2 regions of the Streptomyces sp. NPDC006435 genome follow, and region 2 is predicted to be linked to the other one. Evidence: riboswitches for the same ligand, from Rfam matches in the RefSeq annotation. Region 2 holds a riboswitch; the other holds the start of a gene.

Region 1 (5,396 bases), on a different contig from region 2:
GAACCGCCCCGGCCGGGCGAGGCCGACCAGCGCGTTGAGGTTGGCGCCGTCGACGTACACCTGGCCGCCGGCGTCGTGCACCTCGGCGCAGATGTCGGCGACGTGCTCCTCGAACACGCCGTGCGTCGACGGGTACGTGATCATGAGCACGGCGAGTTCCTCGCGGTGCTTCTCGATCTTGGCGCGGAGGTCCTCGACGTCGACCTCGCCGTCGTCGGCGGTCTTGACCACGACGACCTTCATGCCGGCCATCACGGCGCTGGCGGCGTTGGTGCCGTGCGCGGAGGACGGGATGAGGCAGATGGTCCGCTGGTCGTCGCCGTTGGCCCGGTGGTACGCCCGTACGGCCAGGAGGCCGGCGAACTCGCCCTGCGAGCCCGCGTTCGGCTGGATGGAGACCGCGTCGTACCCGGTGACCTCGGCGAGTCGCTCCTCCAGCTCACGGATGAGGGTGAGGAAGCCCTGCGCCTGCTCCGCCGGGGCGAAGGGGTGCAGCGCGCCGAACTCGGGCCAGGTGATCGACTCCATCTCGGTGGTCGCGTTCAGCTTCATGGTGCAGGAGCCGAGCGGGATCATGCCTCGGTCCAGCGCGTAGTCCCGGTCGGCGAGCCTGCGCAGGTAGCGGAGCATCGCGGTCTCGGAACGGTGCTGGTGGAAGACCGGGTGGGTGAGGATCTCGTCGGTGCGCAGCAGCCCCTCGGGCAGCGCGTCGGCGGCGGAGGCGTCCAGCGCCTCGATGTCCCCGTCGACGCCGAAGGCGGCCCAGACGGCGGCGATCTGCTCACGGGTGGTGGTCTCGTCGCAGGCGAGGGAGACCAGGTCTGCGTCGACGAGCCGCAGGTTGACCCCGCGCTCGCGGGCGCCCTCGACGACCTCCGCGGCCCGGCCCGGGACGCGCACGGTGAGGGTGTCGAAGTAGGCGCCGGTCACGACGTCGGCACCGGCGGCACGCAGGCCCTCGGCCAGGATCGTCGCGTAACGGTGGGTGCGCCGGGCGATCGTGCGCAGCCCGTCCGGGCCGTGGTAGACGGCGTACATCCCGGCCATGACGGCGAGCAGCACCTGCGCGGTGCAGATGTTGCTGGTCGCCTTCTCGCGGCGGATGTGCTGCTCGCGGGTCTGCAGGGCCAGCCGGTAGGCCTTGTTGCCGTCCGCGTCGACGGAGACGCCGACGAGGCGGCCGGGCAGGCTGCGGGCGAACTTCTCTCGCACGGCCATGAACCCGGCGTGCGGTCCGCCGAAGCCCATCGGCACGCCGAAGCGCTGGGTGGTGCCGACCGCGATGTCCGCGCCCAGGTCGCCCGGCGAGGTGAGCAGGGTCAGGGCCAGCAGGTCGGCGGCGACGGTGACGATCGCACCGAGCCCGTGGGCCTGCTCGACGACCGGCCGGATGTCCCGGACCGCTCCGGAGGCACCCGGGTACTGCACCAGCACGCCGAAGACACCGCGCTCGGCGATCTCCGCCGGGATGCCGTCGGACAGGTCGGCGACGACGACCTCGACACCGGTCGGCTCGGCGCGGGTCTCGATGACCGCGATCGTCTGCGGCAGGGCGTCGGCGTCGACCAGGAAGACGCCGTTCTTCACCTTGCCGACGCGCCGGGAGAGCGCCATGGCCTCGGCGGCCGCGGTGCCCTCGTCGAGCAGGGAGGCGCCGGAGGTGGGCAGCCCGGTCAGCTCGGCGACCATGGTCTGGAAGTTGAGGAGCGCCTCCAGGCGCCCCTGGGAGATCTCCGGCTGGTACGGCGTGTAGGCCGTGTACCAGGCGGGGTTCTCCATGACGTTGCGCAGGATCACCGGCGGGGTGAAGGTGCCGTAGTAACCGAGCCCGATCATCGGGGCCAGCACCTGGTTGCGGTCCGCGAGGGAGCGCAGCTCGGCGAGGACCTCGGCCTCGGTGCGCGCGCCCGGCAGCCGGAGTGCCTCGGTGCTCTTGATGACGTCGGGCACCGCGGCCGCGGTGAGCTCGTCCAGCGAGCCGTACCCGACCTGGGCGAGCATCTTCGACTGCGCCTCGGCGTCGGGGCCGATGTGCCGCTGCTCGAACGGAATGCCCTGCTCCAACTGGGAGAGCGGGGTGCGACGGGGGGTCATGGTGGAGGCCTCCTGGTCTGTCACGACCTGCGAGGGGCACCTCGGCGCGGGTGCCCGGACGGCCTCCCCCTCTGTCATCTCAACCTGAGAGCTTCACCGGCATGCCCTACGGCCTGCCGGCTTTCACCGTCGGTGAGGAAGGGAACCGCTCCGGCACCCGGCCGCACGGAACCCGCCCTGCTTTCCAGAGTGACCTCGTCCGTGCGGTACGGGGGCCTGAGAGATTCCGGGGAGGATTTGCTCCTTCGGCGCCTTCGGATCAGTTCCGGAGGACTCTCCCGCACGGGGTCAGCGGCCGCCACCAGCCTACCAGCGGGGTTCTTCGTCGAACCCTCGAGTGGCCGACCCCCCGAATCTGCCCTTTTGTAGTGCTTGTGGAGTAGCCGCGACCAGTGGGAGGGATCGTGCAGACCGACATCGATCCGCGCAGCCTGATCGGCCGCAAGGCATTCGACCGCAGGGGCACCAAGATCGGAACCGTGGACGAGGTGTACCTCGACGACGCCACCGGGGTGCCCGAATGGGCGGCCGTACGCACCGGACTCTTCAGCCGGGACGCGTTCGTCCCGCTGGAACCCAGCCAATTCGTGGACGACACGCTCCGCGTCCCCTTCGACCGCGCGCTGATCAAGGACGCGCCCGACTTCGGTGTCGGCCGCCATCTCTCGCCGGAACAGGAGCTCCAGCTCTACCGGCACTACGGTCTGGACTCCCCGCCCGAGGAGGTCGGCCCCGACAGGGACTTCGGCAGACTGGCGGGCCAGGAGGAGTAGTCCGCCGGATCGCGCACCAGCGGCAGCGGGTCGGCAGGCCGCAGCGCCGCGTCGTCGATCCGGAACGTGCGCACCCGGCCGGGCGCCGAATCCGGCTCCTCGAACCGCACCGTCACCCGCCCGATGCCGCTGCCCTGCACCCAGCCGTGCCCGTAGGCGTCGTGGTGCACGTCGTGCCCGGCGTGCCAGTGCCGCGCGGCCGGGCCCTCGGGGGTGCCCGGGGACTCCGGTCGCGGGCCGTCCGCCGGCCCGGCCCGGTCGTCCTTCGCCGCCGTCGCCTCCCCGGCCGGTTCCCCGGTCGCGGCCCGCTCGCCCGCGGCCTGGGCGAAGAGGTCCTCCTGCGTGTAGTCGGCGAGCCCCGTGACGCCCACTCCGAGCAGCCGGACGCCCCCAGTGGTGTCCACGGCCTCCAGGAGCCGTGCGGCGGCCTCACGGACCACCGCGGGGTCGTCCGTGGGCCCGCGCAGCGTCTCGGACCGCGTGAGCGTCGAGAAGTCGTACCGGCGCACCTTGAGGACCACCGTCCGCCCGGACCGTCCCGCGCCCCGCAGCCGCTGGACGCACCGGTCGGCCAGCCGCTCCACCTCCGTCCTGACCCTCACCCGGTCGTGCAGGTCGACGTCGAAGGTGTCCTCGACCGACACCGACTTCGCGTCGCGCTCCGCGACCACGGGCCGGTCGTCGTGGCCGAGCGCCATCCGGTGGAGCGAGCCGCCGTGCGCCTTGCCCAGCAGACGCACCAGCTCGGCCTCCCCCGCCGCGACCAGGTCGTCCACCGTCGTCATTCCGGCGCGGCGCAGATGGTCCGCCGTGGCGGGGCCGACCCCGGGCAGGATCCGCACCGGCATGGGCGCGAGCAGCTCCCGCTCCGTGCCCGGCTCGATGACCCGCAGACCGTTCGGCTTCGCCTCCTCCGAGGCGATCTTGGCCAGCATCTTGGAACCGGCGAGCCCGACCGAGCCGGTGAGCCCGGTGACCGCGCCGATGGCGGTACGCAGCTGCTCGCCGATCTCCCGTGCCGAAGCCGTGTCGTCGGCCCTCCCACCGGCCTCCAGGTCGACGAACGCCTCGTCCAGGCTGAGGGGCTCCACCAGCGGGGAGAGCCGCGCGAGCAGCTCCATCACCTGGTTGCTGACCGTCCGGTACAGCTGGAAGCGGGGCACCAGATAGGCCGCGTTCGGCGCCAGCCGCCGCGCCTGCGCGGTCGGCATCGCCGAGTGGACCCCGAAGCGCCGTGCCTCGTACGAGGCGGTAGCCACGACTCCCCTGGGCCCCAGCCCGCCCACCACCACCGGCTTGCCGCGCAGGCTCGGCTTCGCCGCCTGCTCCACGGAGGCGTAGAAGGCATCCATGTCCAGATGCAGGATGGTGGGAACGGTTCTCACATCAACCGATGCTGCACCACGGCACTGACAATCGCCGGGTCCGGGGCCGTGCCGGGGTCAGCCTGCGCGGTTGCGCCGCCGTGCGAGCTCGTCGGTGGGGTTGTTGCCGATCAGCGTCTCACCGGTGTCCACACGCTCGCCGTGCAACTGCGACAGGGCGACGTCGACGTCCTGCCACACCACGCCCACCGCGATGCCGAAGACTCCCTGACCGCCCCGGAGCAGGTCGACGACCTCGTCGGGCGACGAGCACTCGTAGACCGTGGCCCCGTCGCTCATCAGGGTCATCCGCTCCAGGTCCTGGAATCCGCGGGCCCGCAGGTGCTGCACCGTGGTGCGGATGTTCTGCAGGGCGACGCCCGTGTCCAGGAAACGCTTCACGATCTTCAGCAGGACGACGTCCCGGAAGCTGTAGAGCCGCTGCGTACCGGAGCCGTACGCCGGGCGCACGCTCGGTTCCACCAGCCCTGTGCGTGCCCAGTAGTCGAGCTGCCGATAAGTGATGCCCGCGGCCGCACAGGCCGTGGGCCCCCGGTAGCCGATGTCGCCGGCCGATGCCCCGCCGTCCCCCGCCACCGCGGCCGGTTGAACCGGCTGCACGATGGTGTGGTCGGCTGTACTCCCCTGCTGCGGATACGGCCCACCCGCCGCCGTACCGTCGCCGCTGCTTCTCACGCCGACCTCCGTCCTTGACCTGCCATCTCGAAGGTAGGCAGTCACTCGGGGTGCGTCAACGATCGCCACACTCGGCACGCCGAGTGATAATCACCCCGAGGGTGGTTTCCCGTGCCTCTCGAGCGGGAAAGGCTTGCCGGATGTGCTGCTGGCGACCCCATGGACCGGTCATTGGCTGTTGGTACCGAAATCCTCCGGAGAGATCTGATCGAGGAACTCGCGGAACTTCTCCACTTCGTCCTCCTGCTCGTCCGGGATGGCGATGCCCGCGTCGTCGAGCACACCGTCACTGCCGTAGATCGGCGTTCCGGTACGCAGCGCGAGCGCTATGGCGTCGGACGGCCGCGCGCTCACCTCGACACCACTGGCGAACACCAGCTCCGCGTAGAAGACCCCTTCCCGCAGGTCCGTGATGCGGACCTCGGTGAGCTCCTGGCCGACGGCCTCGAGCACGTCCTTGAAGAGATCA
Region 2 (5,396 bases):
GTCACCGACCTCGGGGAGCTGGGCGTAGACGACGTCGCCGAGCGCGTTGGCGGCGAACTCGGTGATGCCGATCGTGGCCACACCGTCCTCGACGGCCGACAGCCACTCGTGCTCCTTGCTGTAACGCAGCTGCTGGGGGTTGCTCATGACCTGAATTCTCCTGTACGCGGGGGAGTGCTGATGAACGGTGGTCTTAAGAAGTGAGACGCGAATGCGTCACTTTCGGGGAAGCGCGGATGTCACTTCTGGCGCTTGTAGAAGGGCAGTGCCACGACCTCGTACGGCTCGTGGGTGCCCCGGATGTCCACTCCGACGCCCGCGGTGCCGGGCGTGGCGTGCGCGGCGTCCACGTACGCGATGGCGATCGGCTTGCCGAGGGTGGGCGACGGGGCGCCCGAGGTGACCTCGCCGACGACCTGGCCGTCGGCGACGACGGAGAAGCCGGCGCGGGGCACCCGGCGGCCCTCGGCGATCAGCCCGACCAGCTTGCGCGGCGGGGCGGTCTCGGCGCGCTCGGCGGCGGCCTCCAGGGCCTTGCGGCCCACGAAGTCGCCCTCCTTCTCGAACTTCACGACCCGGCCGAGACCGGCGTCGAACGGGGTCAGCGCCGTGGTCAGCTCGTGCCCGTACAGCGGCATGCCGGCCTCCAGGCGCAGCGTGTCGCGGCAGGAGAGCCCGCACGGGATCAGGCCGCGGGAGGCGCCGGCCTCGGTCAGCGCCTTCCACAGCTGCTCGGCGTGCTCGGGGGCGACGAACAGCTCGAAGCCGTCCTCGCCGGTGTAGCCGGTACGGGCGATCAGCGCGGGGACACCGGCGACGGTGCCGGGCAGACCGGCGTAGTACTTCAGGTTGTCCAGGTCGGCATCGGTGACGGAGGCCAGGATGGCGGGGGACTCGGGGCCCTGGACGGCGAGCAGCGCGTACGCGTCGCGGTCGTCGCGGACCTCGGCGTCGAAGCCGCCGACCCGCGCGGTCAGCGCGTCCAGCACGATCTGGGCGTTGCCGGCGTTGGCGACGACCATGTACTCGGTCTCCCCGAGCCGGTAGACGATCAGGTCGTCCAGGATGCCGCCGTCCTCGGCGCAGATCATCGTGTAGCGGGCGCGGCCCGTGGCGACGGTGCCGATGTTGCCGACCAGCGCGAAGTTCAGGAAGGCCGCGGCCCCGGGGCCGGTGACGGTGATCTCACCCATGTGCGACAGGTCGAAGAGACCGGCCCGGGTGCGGACCGCGTTGTGCTCGTCGCGCTCGCTGCCGTAGCGCAGGGGCATGTCCCAGCCGGCGAAATCGGTCATGGTCGCACCCAGCGAGCGGTGCAGGGCATCGAGGGCGGTGAGGCGGGGGGCGGTGCTCATGGATGTGACTCCCGGGGCATGACGACGAGGACGATCCCTCCCCATCTGTCATCGGAACCTGAGAGGTTCGCCGGGAGCCCCTGAACGGGGTCGGCTTGCACCTTGGGTGGAGCCGCAGAGCGGCCCGCTTTTCAGATCTGCCTCATCCGCACGGTACGGGGCCTGAGAGATTCAAGGGAGGAACTTGCTCCTTCGGCGCCCGGCACACGCGGTGACCGGAACTCTCCCGCGCGGATTCAAACGGCCTGTATGTAGTTGGCGGGGTCATCATCGCACGCATCGGGCCGGAGTGGGGCGTCGGTCCCCCTCGGGATTCGACGGCGCGGGCAGTTGTGCCGCATTACCTTTTCTTTACACTTCAGGGGCATACGTGGGGTGACCCGTACAGGGGGAGGGTGATGACGTTGCGGCGATACGCGACGACCGCGGGCATCGCGCACGGAGCGATGCCCGCACAGCCGGGAGCCCCGGCCAGGGAGGCGCTCGGCCCGCACGCGCCCGTCGTGCGGGACCTGCGGGAGCGGACGGGGGGCGGTCCGCGCGCCCTGGACTTCGCGCCGGGCGACGTGGTGGTGGTGTCCGGGCTGCCGGGCAGCGGCAAGTCGACGCTCATCCGGCGGGCGGTGACGACGGCGCGCGCGATCGACTCGCAGGACACCCGCGACCGCTGGGCGGGGATGATGCCCCGCTTACTCCCGTACGCCCTCTACCGCCCGCTCGTCCGCGCCGCCCACTACTGGGGGCTGCGGCGGGCGCTGCGCTCGGGGGAGTCCGTCGTCGTCCACGACTGCGGGACCCAGTCGTGGGTGCGCGGCTGGCTGGCCCGTGACGCCCGGCGCCGGGGCCGCGGCCTGCACCTGGTCCTGCTCGACGTCACGCCGCTGACGGCACGGGAGGGCCAGCGGGAGCGCGGGCGAGGAGTGTCCGGCTACGCGTTCGCCCGGCACCGCAGGGCCGTGGCCCGGCTGCTGAGGGCCACCGAGACCGGCCTGCTGCCGCCCGGCTGCGCCTCGGCGGTGCTGCTGGACCGGGAGGCCGCGGGGAGGCTGGACCGGATCGGGTTCACCGAGCCGGGGAGCTGAGCGGCCGGAAGGGGCCGGGACGGCCGGAGGGGACGGGGCGGCGGGGGAGGGGCACCGCCGGGCCGGTCGTCCGGGTGTTCGAGGGGCCGGGGTGGTCGCGGCGGCGGGCGTTAACCTTCTGCCGGAAGGCTCGGGCAAGAAGGGGAAGCAGTGGACATTCCGGCGCAGGTCCAGTCCCATCCGCAGGGCGGATGGCCGGCCAACGAGCTCGAAGAGGTGCTGATGGCCTCGGTGGGCAGCCCGGAGGCGGGCGGACGGCTCGTCGAGGTGCTCGGACGCAACCAGGTCTGGGTGCCCCTGCCCAACGGCGGCGGACCCGACTCCCCGGCCCTCGACCTGCCGACGGTGGAGATCGACGGCGCCCCGTACGTCCCCGTCTTCAGCTCCGAGCAGCAGTTCCTCGCCTGCGTCGGCGCCCACATGTCCTTCACCGTCGCGCCCGCCCGCGACTTCGCCCGCGGACTGCCCCCGCAGCTCGGCATAGCCGTGAATCCGGGCGGCGCGGTCGGGATGCCGCTGCCGCCGCCCGCCGTGGCCGAGCTCTGCCGGGCCGGACGCACCCCGCTGGACGGCCCGGCCAGCGGCGGCCGGGTCCGGCTGTACGAGCCGGACTGGCAGGAGGAGCCCGTCGACTTCCTCTCCGCGGCGGCCGGCGAGTTCGAGGAGAGCGGCGTGGTGCTCACCGCGCGCCGGGCCCTGGCCAGCATCGAGGGCGAGGACCCCGTCCTGTTCATCGGCGTCGAGTTCTCCACCTGGGACGGCGCGGGCCGCAACGCCCCGATGGACGCCCTCGGCCGCGCTCTCGGCCGGGTCGAGGTGCCCTGGTCGGTCAATCTCGTCCTGCTCGACGTGGCGCAGGACCCGGTGGGCGACTGGATGCGGGAGAAGATCCGGCCGTTCTACCAGCGGGCGGAGCGCTAGGGCGGGTTCCTGGGGCCCCGGACCGGACCGCGCGGCTCCGGCCCGTGGTGTCAAGCCGGTGTCAGGACCGGCGCATAAGCTGGTTTCATGGCTGGTGCCTCGGCATCGTGCCGCGCCCAGATGCCCGGGGCGCGGCGGGCCGACACAGTGGAGTCGAAGAGGGGCGGGACCAAGGTGAGTGCGTCAGGCACCGCGGCGGCCGGGCAGGTCGAGCACATGCTGCGCCAAGTGACGCCCGGGCGCTACGACGCGTACGAGGCGCTTCTGCAGGCCCTCGCGAACGACCGGGTCTGGATGCTCCTGTGGCACGGCGCGCCGGGCTCGCCCGACGCCCAGTACGGGAACATGGAGGTCGACGGTCTCGGCTACGCCCCCTGCGTGACCTCCGCGCAGGAGCTCTCGGCCAGCGGCTGGAACCGCGCCCACGAGGTGGTCACCGGCAGCGACATCGCCCGCGCCCTCTTCCCGGACCGATGGGGCATCTGGCTCAACCCGCACGCCCCGGGCGGCGGCGTCGGCATCCCCTGGCTGGACCTGCGCCGCATCGCCACCGGCCTCGACCGGATGCCCGCGGGCCCGCTCCGACTCACCGAGCCGGCCATCGAGATCCCGCAGTTCTACGCCCAGCTCGCGCAGAACGCCCACCGCACCCCCGCGATCCGCTCGCTGCGCCGCGCCTGGGTGCAGCCCGCGCTCGGCGCCCCGTACCTCGCCATCGGCCTCGACCTCTACGACACCAGCCGCCCCTCGGTCGACACGGTGCGCGCGATGATGCAGCAGTCGATCGCCTCGGTCCCGGACGGCCTGCCCGTCTCCACCGTCGCGATGTCCGACGAGTACGACCCGGTCGCGATGTGGCTGCGCGCCAACGCCCGGCCGTTCTACGACCGCGAGGCCCACGCCCCGGCCGCCCCCGCCGCGGGTTACGGCTACCCGCCCCAGCGCACGTACTGACCCCGCCCGCCGCGGGCCCGTGAGCCCGCGGGGGGCCGGCCCGCCCCCGTCGGCGCCTCCCGCGTCCCGGCCCGCGGTTTTTCGTGCCGGGGGTTTTGTGCCGTGGTTTCCGTACCGCGGGTTTCGTGCCGCGGTTTCCGTGCCGCGGTTTTCGTGTCGATCCGCGTCGGCCGGTGGTTCCCCGGTCCGCGGTCCACGGTCGCCACATCGGTCCTCGTACGTCCGATATTCCCGTGATGTGCACATGCGTACCCAACTGTCGGTGCCGATGGGTGAGTTCGCGGTTTGCCTGGTCATCTCGCCTGCCATGTCCGGGATTTACCCGCTGGTCATGTCTGGTGATGTCTGGTGATGAAAGCGGGGTCAATTGCCCCGCGTGCCCCGTTCTGGTTCAACTGGCCCGTGTTCGAGGGGCGTTCACATCCGTCCGGATAACGGAACACCCCAGACCGCATCACGGTTAGGCATCCATTCGCCTGACGCTCTGGCTACCTGTAGTGACGGCAATGAAGACTCCCGCAGCAAGGGCGTCTTGCCGCCTCTGCGTACGACTGACTGATCGCGCCGCCACAGCGGCCAGTTCGGCCCGGCCACCGCCGGTTGAGAGGGGTCCTTGCCACGATGACGGCACCACTGCAAGAGCCGACCACGGAAGCGGATCCGGTTGCGGCCGGCGGTACTGCGGCCGACTCCGGGGCGAAGAAGGTCGAGGGCCGGTCTCTCAAGCAGATCGCCTGGAACCGCCTGAAGCAGGACAAGGTCGCGCTGGCGGGCGGCATCACCGTGCTCCTCCTGGTCCTGGTGGCGGTCTTCGCGCCGCTGATCGTGAGCCTGCTCGGACACCCGCCGAACGAGTTCCACCAGGAGAAGCTCGACCCGCTGACCAACCTCCCGATGGGCAGTCTCGGCGGGGTGAGCGGCGACTTCCTCTTCGGCGTCGAGCCCAACAAGGGGCGCGACGTCTTCAGCCGGATCGTCTACGGCGCCCGGATCTCGCTGCTCGTGGCGTTCCTGGCGGCCCTGGTCGCCGTCGCCCTCGGCACGCTCTTCGGGATCATCGCCGGTTACTTCGGCGGCTGGGTGG

Evidence for each region. Region 2 has a riboswitch for glycine ahead of gcvT (glycine cleavage system aminomethyltransferase GcvT). Riboswitches for the same ligand answer to the same signal wherever they lie in the genome.
Region 1: it holds a riboswitch for glycine, as region 2 does, so the genes downstream of both, gcvP (aminomethyl-transferring glycine dehydrogenase) here and gcvT (glycine cleavage system aminomethyltransferase GcvT) in region 2, are expected to answer to the same signal.

What each region holds. Positions count from the first base shown of each region.
Region 1 covers NZ_JBEXPY010000047.1:7,568-12,963, reverse strand. The annotation lists gene gcvP (aminomethyl-transferring glycine dehydrogenase) at 1-2,094, opposite strand, end outside; glycine riboswitch at 2,289-2,385, opposite strand; gene ABZZ04_RS32280 (PRC-barrel domain-containing protein) at 2,499-2,867, shown strand; gene ABZZ04_RS32275 (DNA polymerase IV) at 2,792-4,252, opposite strand; gene ABZZ04_RS32270 (MerR family transcriptional regulator) at 4,310-4,927, opposite strand; gene ABZZ04_RS32265 (bifunctional nuclease family protein) at 5,096-5,396, opposite strand, start outside.
Region 2 covers NZ_JBEXPY010000026.1:109,418-114,813, reverse strand. The annotation lists gene gcvH (glycine cleavage system protein GcvH) at 1-147, opposite strand, end outside; gene gcvT (glycine cleavage system aminomethyltransferase GcvT) at 240-1,355, opposite strand; glycine riboswitch at 1,497-1,594, opposite strand; gene ABZZ04_RS24430 (AAA family ATPase) at 1,754-2,437, shown strand; gene ABZZ04_RS24425 (enhanced serine sensitivity protein SseB) at 2,588-3,358, shown strand; gene ABZZ04_RS24420 (enhanced serine sensitivity protein SseB C-terminal domain-containing protein) at 3,533-4,312, shown strand; gene ABZZ04_RS24415 (ABC transporter permease) at 4,934-5,396, shown strand, end outside.